Linked DNA regions of Hoeflea algicola. The protein of the gene in region 1 interacts with the protein of each later gene in a pairwise test. Links are inferred from orthologs where the notes say so. Each region holds a gene or a part of one and is shown on either strand. Other genes may lie near its edges.

What was found.
Region 2: the proteins of leuS (region 1) and ligA interact in binary tests that used the Escherichia coli proteins (3 or more experiments, as listed by UniProt). The link is inferred for Hoeflea algicola from one-to-one orthologs.

Annotation. Positions count from the first base shown.
Region 1 is NZ_JAOVZR010000001.1:3,125,481-3,132,937, forward strand. The notes cover bases 2,750-5,979. They hold leuS (leucine--tRNA ligase), read left to right. Parts: upstream 2,750-3,148; coding sequence 3,149-5,779; downstream 5,780-5,979. Other genes in these bases: OEG84_RS15360 (YggS family pyridoxal phosphate-dependent enzyme), read right to left, coding at 2,750-2,897; lptE (LPS assembly lipoprotein LptE), read left to right, coding at 5,766-5,979. Outside these bases: OEG84_RS25380 (AMP-binding enzyme), read right to left, coding at 122-769; more of OEG84_RS15360, read right to left, coding at 2,238-2,749; more of lptE, read left to right, coding at 5,980-6,269; holA (DNA polymerase III subunit delta), read left to right, coding at 6,395-7,423; OEG84_RS15380 (ParB/RepB/Spo0J family partition protein), read right to left, coding at 7,440-7,457.
Region 2 is NZ_JAOVZR010000001.1:1,827,109-1,834,297, forward strand. The notes cover bases 2,815-5,776. They hold ligA (NAD-dependent DNA ligase LigA), read right to left. Parts: upstream 5,368-5,776; coding sequence 3,262-5,367; downstream 2,815-3,261. Other genes in these bases: OEG84_RS09020 (GGDEF domain-containing protein), read left to right, coding at 2,815-3,198; OEG84_RS09030 (hypothetical protein), read left to right, coding at 5,522-5,776. In the rest of the region: OEG84_RS09010 (inorganic phosphate transporter), read left to right, coding at 1-730; OEG84_RS09015 (hypothetical protein), read right to left, coding at 817-1,503; more of OEG84_RS09020, read left to right, coding at 1,885-2,814; more of OEG84_RS09030, read left to right, coding at 5,777-6,157; DNA repair protein RecN, read right to left, coding at 6,212-7,189. UniProt on the Escherichia coli protein: DNA ligase that catalyzes the formation of phosphodiester linkages between 5'-phosphoryl and 3'-hydroxyl groups in double-stranded DNA using NAD as a coenzyme and as the energy source for the reaction.

The DNA of each region.
Region 1 (7,457 bases):
GCGAGACGCCAACATCGCCATACTCTGTTGAATCCACGCATATGCGCGCCCGCTAACCAAACACGGTGTCGCGACGCCGCTGTAGCGGGCGGCGCGACAGTGGCCCGGCTGGCAGGCAAGGTCAATCGCCGATCTTGGCGATCCCGCGCTTTGTCAGCACCTCGGTAATTTCCTCGAGAACACCCGCATCATCGATCGTTGCCGGCATCTTCCAGCTCTCGCCATCGGCAATTTTCTGCATGGTTGCCCTGAGGATCTTGCCGGATCGGGTCTTGGGCAGCCGCTTGACCACCATCACCATCTTGAAGGCCGCCACCGGGCCGATCTTGTCGCGTACCAGCTTGACCACTTCACGCTCGATCTCTTCATCGCTGCGCTCGACATCGGAGTTGATGACAATGAAGCCCGCCGGAATCTGCCCCTTCATGGCATCGGCAATGCCGATGACGGCGCATTCGGCAACATCGGGATGGCCGGAAACCGCCTCCTCCATGCCGCCGGTCGACAACCGGTGGCCGGCCACATTGATGATGTCATCAGTTCGCGCCATGATGAACAGATAGCCGTCATCATCAACAAACCCGGCATCAGCGGTTTTGTAATATCCAGGAAATTCGGCGAGATACGCATCGTTGAACCGCTCGTCGGCCCGCCACAGCGTTGGCAGGCAGCCTGGCGGCAAGGGCAGCTTGACGACGATGTTGCCGAGCGTACCCGATGCCACCGGGTACCCCTCATCGTCGATCACCCGGACATCATAGCCAGGCATCGCCACGGCCGGCGATCCGTGCTTGACCGGCAACAGCCCCAGCCCCATCGGATTGCCGGCGATGGTCCAGCCGGTTTCGGTTTGCCACCAATGATCGATCACCGGCACCTTGAGCACCCGTTCGGCCCATTGAATCGTGTCGGGATCGGCGCGTTCGCCAGCCAGAAACAGCGCCCGGAAGCCCGACAGGTCGTAATTGCCGATCAGGCTGCCCTGCGGATCTTCCTTGCGAGATCGCCCGGAACGCCGTCGGCGCGGTAAACAGCACCGCGACATCATACTCGGCGATCACCCGCCAGAAGGTTCCGGCATCGGGCGTTCCCACCGGCTTGCCCTCGAACAGGATCGTGGTGTTGCCGTGCAACAGCGGCCCGTAGACGATGTAGGAATGACCGACCACCCAGCCGATATCGGAGGCCGCCCAGAACACTTCGCCCGGTTTCATGCCATACATGGCATGCATCGACCAATACAGCGCCGCCATATGGCCGCCATTGTCGCGCACCACGCCCTTGGGCTGGCCGGTAGTGCCCGATGTATAGAGAATATACAGCGGATCGGTTGCTGCAACCGGGGTGCAGGTGACCTTGCGGCCGGCATTGGCCTGCATCAACGCCACGTAATCAAAATCCCGGCCTTCGGTGAGCTCGCAACGGTGTTCGTCGCGCTGGAAAATGATGGTTGCCTCGGGCTTGTGGGCCGATTGCTCGATCGCCGCGTCGAGCAACGGCTTGTAGGCGACAATCCGCCCCGGTTCGAGACCGCAAGAGGCCGAGATCACCAGTTTTGCCTGGCAGTCTTCGACGCGGGTGGCAAGTTCCGAGGCGGCAAAGCCGCCAAACACCACCGAGTGAATGGCCCCGAGCCGCGCGCAGGCCAACATCGCCACCAGCGCTTCAGGAATCATCGGCATGTAGATGATCACCCGGTCACCCTTGCCAACGCCCTTGTCGGACAGCGCGCCCGAAAACGCCTCGACATCGGCAAGCATCGCCGAATAGCTTATGCTTCGCTTGGCGCCGGTGATCGCGCTGTCATAGATGATCGCCGCCTGCTCGCCGCGCCCCGCCGCCACGTGGCGATCCAGGCAATTGTAGCAGGTGTTGGTCACCCCATCGGGATACCAGCCGCCATAGGGCCCCATGTCCGGATCAAACGCGGTCTCCGGGCGGGTAAACCAGTCGATCGCCGCGGCCTGATCCATCCAGAACGCCTGCGGATCCTTGCGCCAGCTTGCATAAACCTCACGATAACTGCTTGTCATCACACCATCCTCCCACAGACCGGTCTGTCTCAATTGCCGCACCCTATGCGGGCCAAGCTGAGCCGGAAACTAGACATTGGACTAGGAAATTACATCAAATCGATTTGTGTGTTCACTTTTTCACAGCCTGATCCGATATGACGCACATATTCGAAATCAAGGCGTTAGGATGATCGGTGCGCGGTCAGTTGAACGCTGCGCGCATTACCGCGAGCCAAAGATCGCCGATCCCACCCGTACTTCTGTCGCCCCAAAGGCAATCGCGGTCTCAAAATCATCCGACATGCCCATTGATAGCCGCGCGATTCCGGCTTGGTCGGCAATCTTGCCAAGCAGTGCAAAATGCGGCCCCGGGTTTTCATCGACCGGCGGAATGCACATCAAGCCGCTGATCTGCAGGCCCAACTCGTTCCGACAGAGATCGATGAAGGTCACGGCTGAATCCGGCTCAATACCTGCCTTTTGCGGCTCTGACCCGGTATTGACCTGGACATAAAGCTCCGGGCTTCGGCCCTGCTTGTTGATTTCGCGGGCAATTTCGCGGGCAATCTTCTCCCGGTCGACAGTCTGGATCACATCAAACAGCGCCACCGCCTCGGCAGTCTTGTTGGATTGCAGCGGACCGATCAGGTGCAGTTCAAGATCGGTCATATCTTGCCTGAGTTGCGGCCATTTCGACTGCGCTTCCTGGACCCGGTTCTCGCCAAATACCCGCTGACCCGCCTCGATCACCGGCATGATCTCGGCGGCAGATTTGGTCTTGGAGACCGCCACCAGCCGCACCGAACCGCTGGCCCGGCCTGCTTCGGCTTCCGCAGCGGCGATTGCTGCCCGCACTCGTTGAAGGTTTTCCTGCGCGTTCAAACTGTGCTCCTCATGTCGGTCATGTCCTTCTCAGGTGTTAGCCCAGCCCGCCGCACTTGCCAATGTGGTGATCGAAAATCCGGTTTCGCGCCCTTACCGAGCCAGCTCAATCGATCCTTACCCTTCAACTTTGCACCCGACCGCGGTCAATGCCGGTTCAATGGGCATCAATACCCCCCTCAACGGTTGACGCTTGCCGGGTTTCATGGTGAAGGTCGCGACCAAAATGGACAGGGTTTTGGTGATCCAACATGGCAATTGAACGGTACAATCCCAAACAGGCGGAAACCCGCTGGCAGCGGGCCTGGGAAGAGGCGCGGATTTACGAGACGGACAACGACAGTCCGGACCCGAAATACTATGTGCTTGAGATGTTTCCCTATCCCTCCGGGCGGATCCACATGGGTCATGTCCGCAATTACGCCATGGGCGACGTGGTAGCCCGCTACAAGCGCGCCCGCGGCTTCAACGTGCTTCACCCGATGGGCTGGGACGCCTTCGGCATGCCGGCCGAGAACGCCGCCATTCAGAACAAGGTACATCCGCGTGAATGGACCTATGCCAATATCGACGCCATGCGCCGCCAGCTCAAATCGATGGGCCTGTCGCTCGACTGGAGCCGGGAATTCGCCACCTGCGACGTTGAATACTACAAACAGCAGCAGGCGCTGTTTCTCGATTTCCTCGCAGCCGGGTTGATCTACCGCCGCAATTCCAAGGTCAACTGGGACCCGGTCGACATGACCGTGCTCGCCAATGAACAGGTGATCGACGGCCGTGGCTGGCGCTCCGGCGCGCTGGTTGAACAGCGCGAACTGACGCAATGGTTTTTCCGCATCACCGATTTTGCCGAGGACCTGCTGCAATCGCTCGATGAACTCGATCAATGGCCTGAAAAGGTCCGGCTGATGCAGAAAAACTGGATCGGCAAATCCGAAGGCTTGTCACTGCGCTGGGAGATTACAGATCCGGCAACGGCCGGTGGTGCTACCGATATCGAGGTCTACACCACGCGTCCTGACACCGTTTACGGCGCCTCGTTCCTGGCAATCGCCGCCGATCATCCGCTCGCACGGGAACTGGCAGCCAAGGACCCCGGGATTGCAGCATTCTGTGACCAGTGCCGCCACGCCGGTACCTCGCTGGCAGCCCTTGAAACCGCCGAAAAAGTTGGAATGCAGACGCCTTTGCGGGTAATCCATCCGCTCGATCCGGAGTGGACGGTACCGGTCTACATCGCCAATTTCGTGCTGATGGATTATGGTACCGGCGCCATTTTCGGCTGCCCGTCAGGCGACCAGCGAGACCTCGATTTTGCGCGTAAATACAATTTGCCGGTCACCCCGGTGGTAATGCCTGCAGGCGAAGATGCCGCCAATTTCGTCATTACCGATGAAGCCTATGTCGGCGACGGCGTAATGATCAATTCACGCGATCTCAATGGGCTTACCCCGGCAGCAGCCTTCGAGAAGGTCACGGAACTGCTCGAAAACCGGCAACTCGGTGGCAAACCTCAGGCTGCGCGCAAAACCAACTACAGGTTGCGCGACTGGGGACTTTCCCGTCAACGTTACTGGGGCGCGCCTATCCCGGTAATCCATTGCGATGATTGCGGCGTGGTTCCGGTACCTGTCGCGGATCTGCCGGTTGAATTGCCGGAGGATGTGACCCTCGACGCGCCGGGCAACCCGCTCGACCATCACCCGACCTGGCGTCATGTCGCCTGCCCGAAATGCGGCAAGGATGCGCGGCGGGAAACCGACACGATGGACACATTTGTCGATTCATCCTGGTATTTTGCCCGGTTTACCGCCCCACGGCACCAAACCCCGACTGATCCGGCTGTGGCCAGCGCCTGGTTGCCGGTCGACCAGTATATTGGCGGCATCGAGCACGCGATCCTGCACCTGCTGTATTCCCGCTTCTTTACCCGCGCCATGCGCAAGACCGGCCATGTCGATCTCAAGGAACCGTTCCGCGGCCTGTTCACGCAAGGAATGGTGGTTCACGAGACCTACCGGGCCGAAAATGGCGGCAAGGGCGAATGGGTGGCGCCGGCCGATGTGTTGATCGAAGAACAGGACGGCAAACGCAGCGCCCGTCATGCCCAAACCGGAGCGTCGCTTGCGATCGGCTCGATCGAGAAGATGTCCAAGTCGAAAAAGAATGTCGTCGATCCCGACGATATCATCGACGGATTTGGCGCTGATACCGCGCGGTTCTTCATGCTCTCCGATTCGCCGCCCGACCGCGACGTGATCTGGACCGAATCCGGAGTCGAGGGCGCCCACCGCTTTGTTCAGCGCATCTGGCGCCTGATTGGCGAGGCTGCGCCGGAACTTAAGGGTGTCGAAGCCGCTACGGGAACCGCGGGCCGGGCGCTGGACGTCTCACGCGCTGCTCACAGGACCGTCAAGGCGGTTGGCGAAGACCTTGAAAAGCTGGCTTTCAACAAGGCAGTGGCCCGGCTATACGAACTCGTCAATAGCCTGGCCGCGCCGCTTTCCGACGTTGCCGCCGCAAAGGCCGACCCGGCCCTCAAATCTGCCTGCAAGCAGGCTGTGGACCATCTGATACTACTGATCGCGCCGATGATGCCGCATCTAGCGGAAGAATGCTGGACCCTGATCGGCAATGACGGCATGGTAGCCACCACGCTCTGGCCGGTCTATGATCCATCGCTGGTGACTGACGATCAGATCACGCTGCCGGTGCAGATCAATGGCAAGAAGCGTGGGGATTTGACAATTGACCGCGATGCCGATCAAGCTGCGGTCGAGCAGGCGGTTCTGGCGCTCGATTTCGTCCGTGCCGCAACTGGCGGCAATCCGCCGCGCAAACTCATCATCGTACCCCAGAGGATCGTCAATGTTGTCATCTGAACGTTTCGGACCGGGCCGTACCTCCGGGCTCGTCGTACTGGGTTTGGGACTTGCGCTTCTGGCTGGTTGCCAGGCGCGTCCGCTCTATGGCACGACGGGCGCACAAGAACAGTCCGTGGCGGTATCTCCGGCCACAAGCCGGGTTCAGCGCATAGTCCGCAACGAACTCGTGCTCGGGTTTGGTGGCGAACAGACGGCAGCCAAATATCAACTCGATCTCAAGGTTACGGCGTACACAAGCGGCCTTCTGCCGGGTGGTGTCGACAACGAGTTTTCCGCCGCGCGGACAACGGTGACGGCCAACTACGTACTCAAGGACGCAAGCACCAGCGAAACCATCAAATCCGGCTCACGGTTTGCCGACGCCCAGCTCGATCTGCCGTCTCAGAGCTTTGCACAAACACGTGCCAGGCAAGAAGCTGAAGATCGCGCCGCACACTCGGTTGCAGCTCTTGTTCGCGCCGATGTCGCGGCAGCGCTCGCACAGTAGATTGTAGCGTTTTCGACTGGTTCGTCGGAGCGAAACCGTACGATATTTCAACGTGATACAGCGATTTTCGCGAATTTGAATGAGCGTCTGGCGCTGTAGTCCTAAACCGGATCCCCAGGCGACGCATGGCCCAGATCAAATCCCACGAATTTGCAGGCTTCATCCGACGTCAGGGCACCCCCTACCGGATTGTGCTGGTCTATGGCCCGGACCGCGGCATGGTTTCCGAGCGTGCCGCCGAGGTCGCCGCCAAGACCGGCGTGGATCTCAAGGATGATTTCGCGGTTCTCAGGCTCGAAGCCTCTGATCTGTCCGGTGATCCAGGTCGTCTGGCGGATGAGTTTGGTGCCATCAGCCTGTTTGGAGGCGATCGGTTGGTATGGATCAAGAACGCCGGCAACGACCGCGGTCTGATCGAGGCACTCTCCGCTGTGGCCGATACCGAACCCGGCTCATCGCATCTGCTGATTGAGGCCGGCGACCTCAAGAAGGGCGGCGGACTGCGAAAGGCAGTCGAGAACGCCAAGACCGCTCTGGCCATCCCCTGCTATGCCGATGATGCCCGTGGCATTCAGGCGTTGATCGACGAAGAGCTAGGCACCGCCGGCCTGACTATCCAGGGCGATGCACGGCAACGCTTGACCCAACTTCTGGGCGGGGACCGGCTGGCGAGCCGCGCCGAACTGCGTAAACTGGCGCTCTACTGTCATGGCGCGGCCACGGTGACCGACGATGACATCATCGAGGCCATCGGCGATGTCGCCGCCTTATCAGTCGATGACGCCATTGATGCCGTATTCGCTGGCGATCCTGTCCGGTTGGAGGCCGCACTGTTGCGCATTCTTGCGTCCAAGACATCCATTTTTCTGGTTCTGCGAGGCTGCATTGCCCAGTTCGAACAACTCGATGCCATGCGTTCGATGGTGGAAAACCAGTCGCGCCAACCCGCCCAGGTACTGGCCGAACGTGGGCGCGGTATCCATTTCAAGCGCAAACCGGTGGTCGAGCGCGCACTGAGGCATTGGCGCCTGGGCGCCATCAATGCCGAAATGCGACGCCTGTCCGAGGCGGTGCTTGCCACCCGGCAACGCCCACAACTGGAAGCATCGATCGCACGGCAGGCGCTATTGCGAACCTGCCTGCTCAGCCGGTAGCTATAAGCTGTTGATTCTAATGGTTTGTTTCACC
Region 2 (7,189 bases), 1.3 Mb from region 1 along the record:
TCCCCTCGGCACGGCGCTGCTGATCGGCTTCGGCGTGGCCATCCTGAGCTGGATCGTCGCCCGGCCGGTGATCGCCCGACAATCGCGCGGGCTTGAAAACCGCAACCAGTCGCTGAGAAAACTGTTCGGCCTGCCGCTGATCTTCTCCGCGGCACTGCTGTCATTTGCCCATGGCGCCAATGACGTGGCCAACGCGGTTGGCCCGCTTGCGGCCATCGTTCATACCGCCGAAGTCGGCGAAGTTGCCTCAAAGGTGGTAATTCCGCTGTGGGTGATGGCAGTCGGCGCGGCGGGTATTTCGCTCGGCCTGCTGTTGTTCGGCCCGAAACTGATCCGCATGGTCGGCAACCAGATCACCAAGCTCAACCCGATGCGCGCCTATTGCGTGGCGTTGTCGGCGGCGATCACCGTGATTCTCGCCTCCTGGCTGGGGCTGCCGGTGAGTTCCACCCATATTGCCGTGGGCGCTGTCTTCGGGGTCGGGTTCTTCCGTGAATGGTACACCGAGAATTCCACCCGCCGGGCCGAATATGTCGCCCGCCACAGCATCAACAAGGCAGATGACGAGACCACAGCCAGCAACACTGGCCGGCCCGACGAGCAGCGCCGCCGCAAGCTGGTTCGGCGCTCGCATTTCCTGTCGATCATCGCGGCCTGGGTGGTCACCGTCCCCGCCGCCGCGGTGCTGTCGGGTGTGCTGTTCGTGATCCTGCGCTTCGCGCTGGTGTAAGCGGAACGGCTCAGAGAAGATTGGCCCGCCAAACCATCAGGCGGTCGTTCCTCTGGCCAGGGGCCAACCAGTCAAAAGGCTCATATCTAGCCGCCGCGCCGCCACATGGTGACCGGGGTTCCATCTGCCAGGTTGCCGGAGAAATAGTTGATGCCGTCGCGCTTCAATTCGGCCACCGGCTGACCATTGCGGCTTTCAATCGCCAGAGTGGCATCGTAGCCGGTGAAACTGTAGCCAAGCGCAAATCGTCCGACATTGGCGAGGTGCGGGTTCGCGCAGGACAGATTGTTCATGTTGCCGCCCTTGGCATCCTTCAGCTTGTAGCCGCTGCGGCTGCCGAACCCTTGGGCGATGACACCTGCGCCGGTGCGGATCTGAATCTCGCAGCCGCAACCGGAGGATCCGTCGGTGGCCATCCACTTGCCACCCAGGTCCTGCTCGGTGCGGACAACCTGGCTTGCCACGGTGGCGCCGATGATGCCGCCGCCGATCATGTTGCCGAGCACATTGCGCCCGACATTGCGCGCCAGGTTCTTGCCAACCGCATTTTTCGCAAAATCAGCCCCCTTTGCAGGCTTTGGCGGTGGCCCGCTTTGCAGGGCGATCGCACACATCGCCGGATTGGCAGGCGTCGCGGCAAAGGCGTTGGCAGTCGAGGCCGCCGTATCGAAGGTTTCCGGCTTGGCAGCTTCCGACTTGGCCGCGGGGGAAGGCGTTTGGCAGGCCGAAAGCAGAACGGCAAGGCCGATCAGGCCGGTGGTTTGAATTTTCATGTGCATTCCCCAATGTCTATTGCCATCCAGGGAGATGCATCGCTTCGCCGGATCTTGCCCGAGCCGAAAATTGCGCCCCATCCCTGGAAATCATCCAATGTCTGATGATGGTCCCGGCATGAGTAAGCAGCCCGACACCGCCGCATTCAATCACCTGAACGGGTGATTTGCGGCGCTGTTTCTCGGTTGGATCTCGCAAGGCGAAACAATACCGCCAGGTGCACGCACGCGGACCGGCCAAAGCGTGTGTACGCTGGCAGTTGCTGCTGATCATCGCCACCTGGTCCTCGCCATCCCCGTCGCCGCGGCGTTTTATTGCTGCGGCAAAGCGCCATCGGCAAGAAAGCCATTCTTTACAACCGGATGCTACGTTCCGCGACAATGAAGAACACTAGGCAAACAGATCACCGGGCACTCAGCCAGCGCATCTATAATGATGCGCTTAAAACAGCGATGACTGATCGCGTCATGCTTCCTGACCGGGTGCTGACGCAGGATAGCTCCTTGCCCGATGCATCGCCTGCGCTCAGCGCTCTCTACGACAGTTATTCCTGGGCGGCGCATTCGCTCAAGGCGCGCGCCTGGCTGCAGGCGGCTTTCGTCTTCAACTTTCTCCTGATGTCTTTCGACTACCTTGTCAGCCCCTCACTGTTGATGGCGACGCTGGCCATCCGCGGATTCATTGTCTCCACCATTCTGCTAGGTCTCTACTTGCTCTGGGGACGGCAGCGGGCAAGTTGGGTCCAGGGTGCGACATTGGTCGTGGTCTCGGCGACCATCATGATTGGGTCCGGTGCGCTGGGGGCGTTGGGCGGGGTCTCGCTGTTTGAACGCTATCTCACGGGGGCGCTGTTTACGGTGGCCACCGCAATCCTGTTCTTTCCTATCGAGTTTCGCTGGACGGTCGCCGGGGTTGTCGCGGCAATCATTCTCCATGCCGGCATGCTCATGACCGGTCCGGTCCCCGATCCTTGGCTGGCGCTGAGCACCAGTCTTTTTTACAGCGGTGTGATCGTTGCTTTCGCCTCGACCCGAAAGGCAACACTGAGAAGCCAGTGGAAAAGCTTCAAATCGAAAATCCGGGAACTGCGCGACCAAGAGGCACTGGCGAGCCTCAATGCCGAATTGCAGGTGATCGCCAATCTCGACCCATTAACCGGAATTCAGAACCGGCGTTCAACCCAGGAAGATATCGATCGGATCTGGAGCGACCCCTCCTATGCCAAACGGGCTATCGCCTTCCTAATGCTCGACATCGATAATTTCAAACAGCTCAATGATACTCTCGGCCACGCCGCCGGTGACGACTGCATTAAGGGGGTGGCCAACAAGATCAGCGTCGCCCTGCGCGACGGCGACATAGTCTCGCGCTACGGCGGCGAGGAATTCCTCGTGGTGCTGCCCCGCACCTCCGCAAGCGATGCTTTCGCGGTAGCCGAGCGGATTCGCAAATCCGTTGAATCGTTCCGGTTAAAGACCTCGGGAGACACCCCGGCAAGCCGGGTGACCATCAGCATCGGTTTGGCCCTGTGGGAGGGTGACCAGACACCCGAAATGCTGATCAATCGTGCCGACGAGGCGCTCTACGATGCCAAGCGCAACGGCAGGAACCAAACGGTGATCGCTCAGCATCCGCAGGATATCAGTGCCCACTCCACACAGATTCAGAGCCTCAAGACGCAGGATGTTGCCTAGGCTGAATGTCGATTATGCCTAAGGCAGGTCGCGTCACCCCGATCAGGTTTGATGTAACCTGTGTCAGCCGACCAGCTCGAACCATTCGTCCTCGGTCATGGTGCGCACACCCAGGCCTTGCGCCTTGGTGAGTTTTGAGCCGGCGCCGGGGCCGGCAACCAGGATGTCTGTCTTCTTCGACACCGAGCCTGCCACCTTGGCGCCCAGCCGTTCGGCCATCGCCTTGGCTTCATCGCGGGTCATCTTTTCGAGGCTGCCGGTGAACACCACCGTGAGGCCTGCGACGGGGGAATCCTGCGCCGGCTTTTCGGCTTCGAGAATGGTGAGTTGCTCTAGCAGTCTTTCGACCATGTCGATATTGTGCGGCTCGCCGAAGAAGCGGCCGATGGCCTCAACCACTGCGGGACCGATATCGTCGAGCGCATCCATCTCCTCGATCGCCGCTTTGTCACCCCCGGCAATGGCCAATGCCGCCTCGTGCAACGCCTCCCAGGTCCCGTAGGCGCGCGCCAGGGTCTTGGCGGTCTGCTCGCCGACATGGCGGATGCCGAGCCCGAAAATCAGCCGATCGAGCGCAATGGTCCGGCGCGCCTCGATGGCGTCGAACAGCTTTTGCGCCGATGTGTCGCCATAGCCGTCGCGGTTCTTCAGCCGTTGCAAGCCGTTGGCCTCGTCACGCGTCTTCAGCGTGAAGATGTCGGCAGGCTGGCGGATCGGCAGTGTCTTGTCGTCGTAGAAGAACTCGATCTGCTTCTCGCCCAGGCCATCAATGTCAAAGGCCTTGCGCGAGACAAAATGCTTGAGATGTTCCTTGCGCTGGAACGGGCAGGCAAACTCACCCGAACAGCGGCGAATAACGCCTTCTACACCGCCCGCGGTTTCCTCGCGAATCACCGGCGTCTTGAGATGGCAGGGACAGATGTTCGGGAATTCGAACGCCTCTGCGTCATCGGGTGAATCGACCACCCGCAAGATCTGCGGAATGACATCGCCGGCGCGCTGGATCTCGACCGTGTCATGGATTCGAACGCCGAGCCGCTCGATCTCCTCGGCATTGTGCAGCGTCGCATTGGTGACCACCACGCCGCCGACGGTGATCGGCTCAAGCCGCGCCACCGGGGTCAGCGCGCCGGTGCGGCCGACCTGGATGTCGATGGCGGTGAGTTTGGTCACGGCCTTTTCGGCCGGGAATTTATGCGCAATCGCCCAGCGCGGGCTGCGCGAGCGGAAGCCAAGCCGAGCCTGCAGGTCCAGCCGGTCGACCTTGTAGACCACCCCGTCAATATCATAGGGCAGATCGGCGCGGGCCAGCCCGATTTCGTTGTAATGGTCGATCAACCCCTTGATGCTGCCCAGCCGTTTGGTCAGCGGATTGACAGGAAAGCCCCAGGCCGCAAAGGTCTCGATCATGCCGTGCTGGGTGTCAGAAGGCATCGCCGACATGTCGCCCCAGGCATAGGCAAAAAACCTGAGCTTGCGGCTGGCCGTGATCTTGGCGTCGAGCTGACGCAATGAACCCGCCGCCGTGTTGCGCGGATTGACATAGGTCGGCTTGCCCTCGGCTTCCATGCGCTGGTTGAGCGCCAGAAAGTCCTGCTTGGCCATGTAGACCTCACCGCGCACCTCGACCACTTCCGGCGCGCCATCGGGCAATTGGTTGGGGATTTCCGAGATTGTCTTGACGTTGGCGGTGACATTTTCGCCGGTGGTGCCATCGCCACGGGTGGCGGCGGTGACCAGCTTGCCATCCTCGTAGCGGATCGACATCGACAATCCGTCAATCTTCGGCTCGGCGGTGAACGCAATCGAATTGTCCGGCAACTGCCCCAGGAAGCGGTAGACGGAATGGACAAAATCGCGCACGTCCTCGTCGGAAAACGCATTGTCGAGCGACAGCATCGGCACCTTGTGGGTGATCTTGCCAAAGCCTTCGGCTATCGCGCCGCCGACTTTCTCGGACGGGGAATCGGCGAGCTTGAGATGCGGGAATCGCGCCTCGATGGCAAGGTTGCGCTGCTTCAGCGCGTCATACTCGGCATCAGAGACCAGCGGCGCGTCATGGCCGTGATAGGCCTCGTCATGACGGGCAATTTCAGCGGCCAGCCGTTCCAGTTCGGTCTTCGCTTCCGCTTCCGACAACTCGGCTACCGGTTTTGGCTGATGGGTCATGTTGGGGCTCCGGCGATCAGCACCGTTTTAGAGAAATCCGGGCAAATGAAAAGGCCTCTATCGGGCGCGTGAACATCAATCAGCAATTAGGATTTGCAGTGTAGGCTGATGCGGCATGCGGGTCTTGGCGCCGCGATGAAGGAATGACGGACAGATGATCGTCGGCACACAATTTTTCACCGCTCCCAGGGTGACCACGGAGCGGGCGATCCTCACCAACGCATCGGCAGCGGTGACGCCCGAATCCGTTGAAGCCGGTGATGAGGCTTTAGACTCGCTGGCGCTGCTCGACAATTTCGTCGAATCGGCAGCGCTCGGCCGCAAGGCTTTTGCAGAGGACCGGCTCAAGCACCTCAAGGAGCAGATGAACACGCTGTCGCTGTTCAATCTCGCCCCGGGTTTTCTTGCCGGCCACACAGCGCGGATGGCCAAGGAGCTTGAATCCGCGGCCTCCGATTTTGCCTCCGCGTTCAAGACGCTGGCCGGGCTGGAGCAACCCGCCAATCCGGGCACAGCCACGGACGGTTCCGTGCCCACGGCCTATCTCGAGGTGATGGACGATGACGCTCCCCTCACCGCCAGAATGAGCCCCGAAGACGCGGAAACAGCCGCAAGCTTCATGAACACCGCCTATCAACTCCGGGGCGTGGTTGAATTGATCTCGGATGATGCCCGGGACAGCGCCAATATGCGGCGGAGCGCGGACAGCGCCCGCAATACCACCGACCACGTCATGACCATCATGGCGCGGCTCGAAGGGCCATCGGTTTTCAACAAGACTTTCTGGTAGGCAAATCAACAGCCACGCATGCCGGATCCCTGCCCCGTACCGGGCCAGACCTCCTCAGTCCGCCACATCCAGTAGCCGTGCGGCTGCGGCACGCGCTTCGGCGGTAACGTGCTCGCCGGCCAGCATCCGGGCGATTTCCTCGCACCGGTCATCGAGCCCCATGCTGCGCACCCGGGTGGTCACGGTTGTCGAACCTTCCTCGGATGGCCCCTTGGCAATCAGCAAATGCGTCGCAGCCCGCGCCGCTACCTGCGGTGCATGGGTGACCGAAAGCACCTGAACGCCATCAGCCAGCCGCTTGAGCCGCTTGCCGATGGCATCGGCCACCGCTCCGCCCACGCCGGTGTCGATCTCGTCAAAAACCAACGTCGGTGCCGAACCGCGATCGGCCAGCGCCACTTTCAGCGCCAGCAGGAACCGCGAAAGTTCGCCGCCTGAGGCCACCTTCATGATCGGGCCGGGCCGCGAGCCGGGGTTGGTGCGCACATGGAAAGCCACGGAATCGATTCCCGTCGGTCCGGCATTGGCAGCATCACTGCTGATCTCGACAATGAATTCGGCCCGCTCCAGCTTCAGCGCCGGCAACTCGGCCATCACCGCAGCAGTCAGCGCAGCACCCGCCGTGTGGCGGCGTTCCGACAAGACTTTGGCCGACTGCAGGAACGCGGCCTCGGTCTGCCCCACCCGGGCTTCAAGCGCCGACAGCCGTTCTTCACCGGCATCGAGATCAGCCAGATCGGCCATCATCCGCGCCGCCAATTCGGCCAGCGAATCCACGGGCACATTGTATTTGCGCGCAGCCGCCCTCAATGCAAACAGCCGCTCCTCGGTCTCTTCCAACTCGCGCGGGTTGAAATCCGCCGCCCGCTGCGCCGCCTCGACGGCGGTCTGGGCTTCAGCCAGCGCATTGAGCGCGACATCCAGCGCCGCCACCGTGTCGTTGAGAAGTTCCGGCGCCTGTTCGGCCTTGCGCTCAAGCCGCCGGAGCAAGCCACTGATCACCGGGATCGGCGACGCCTGGCCGCTGAGCAC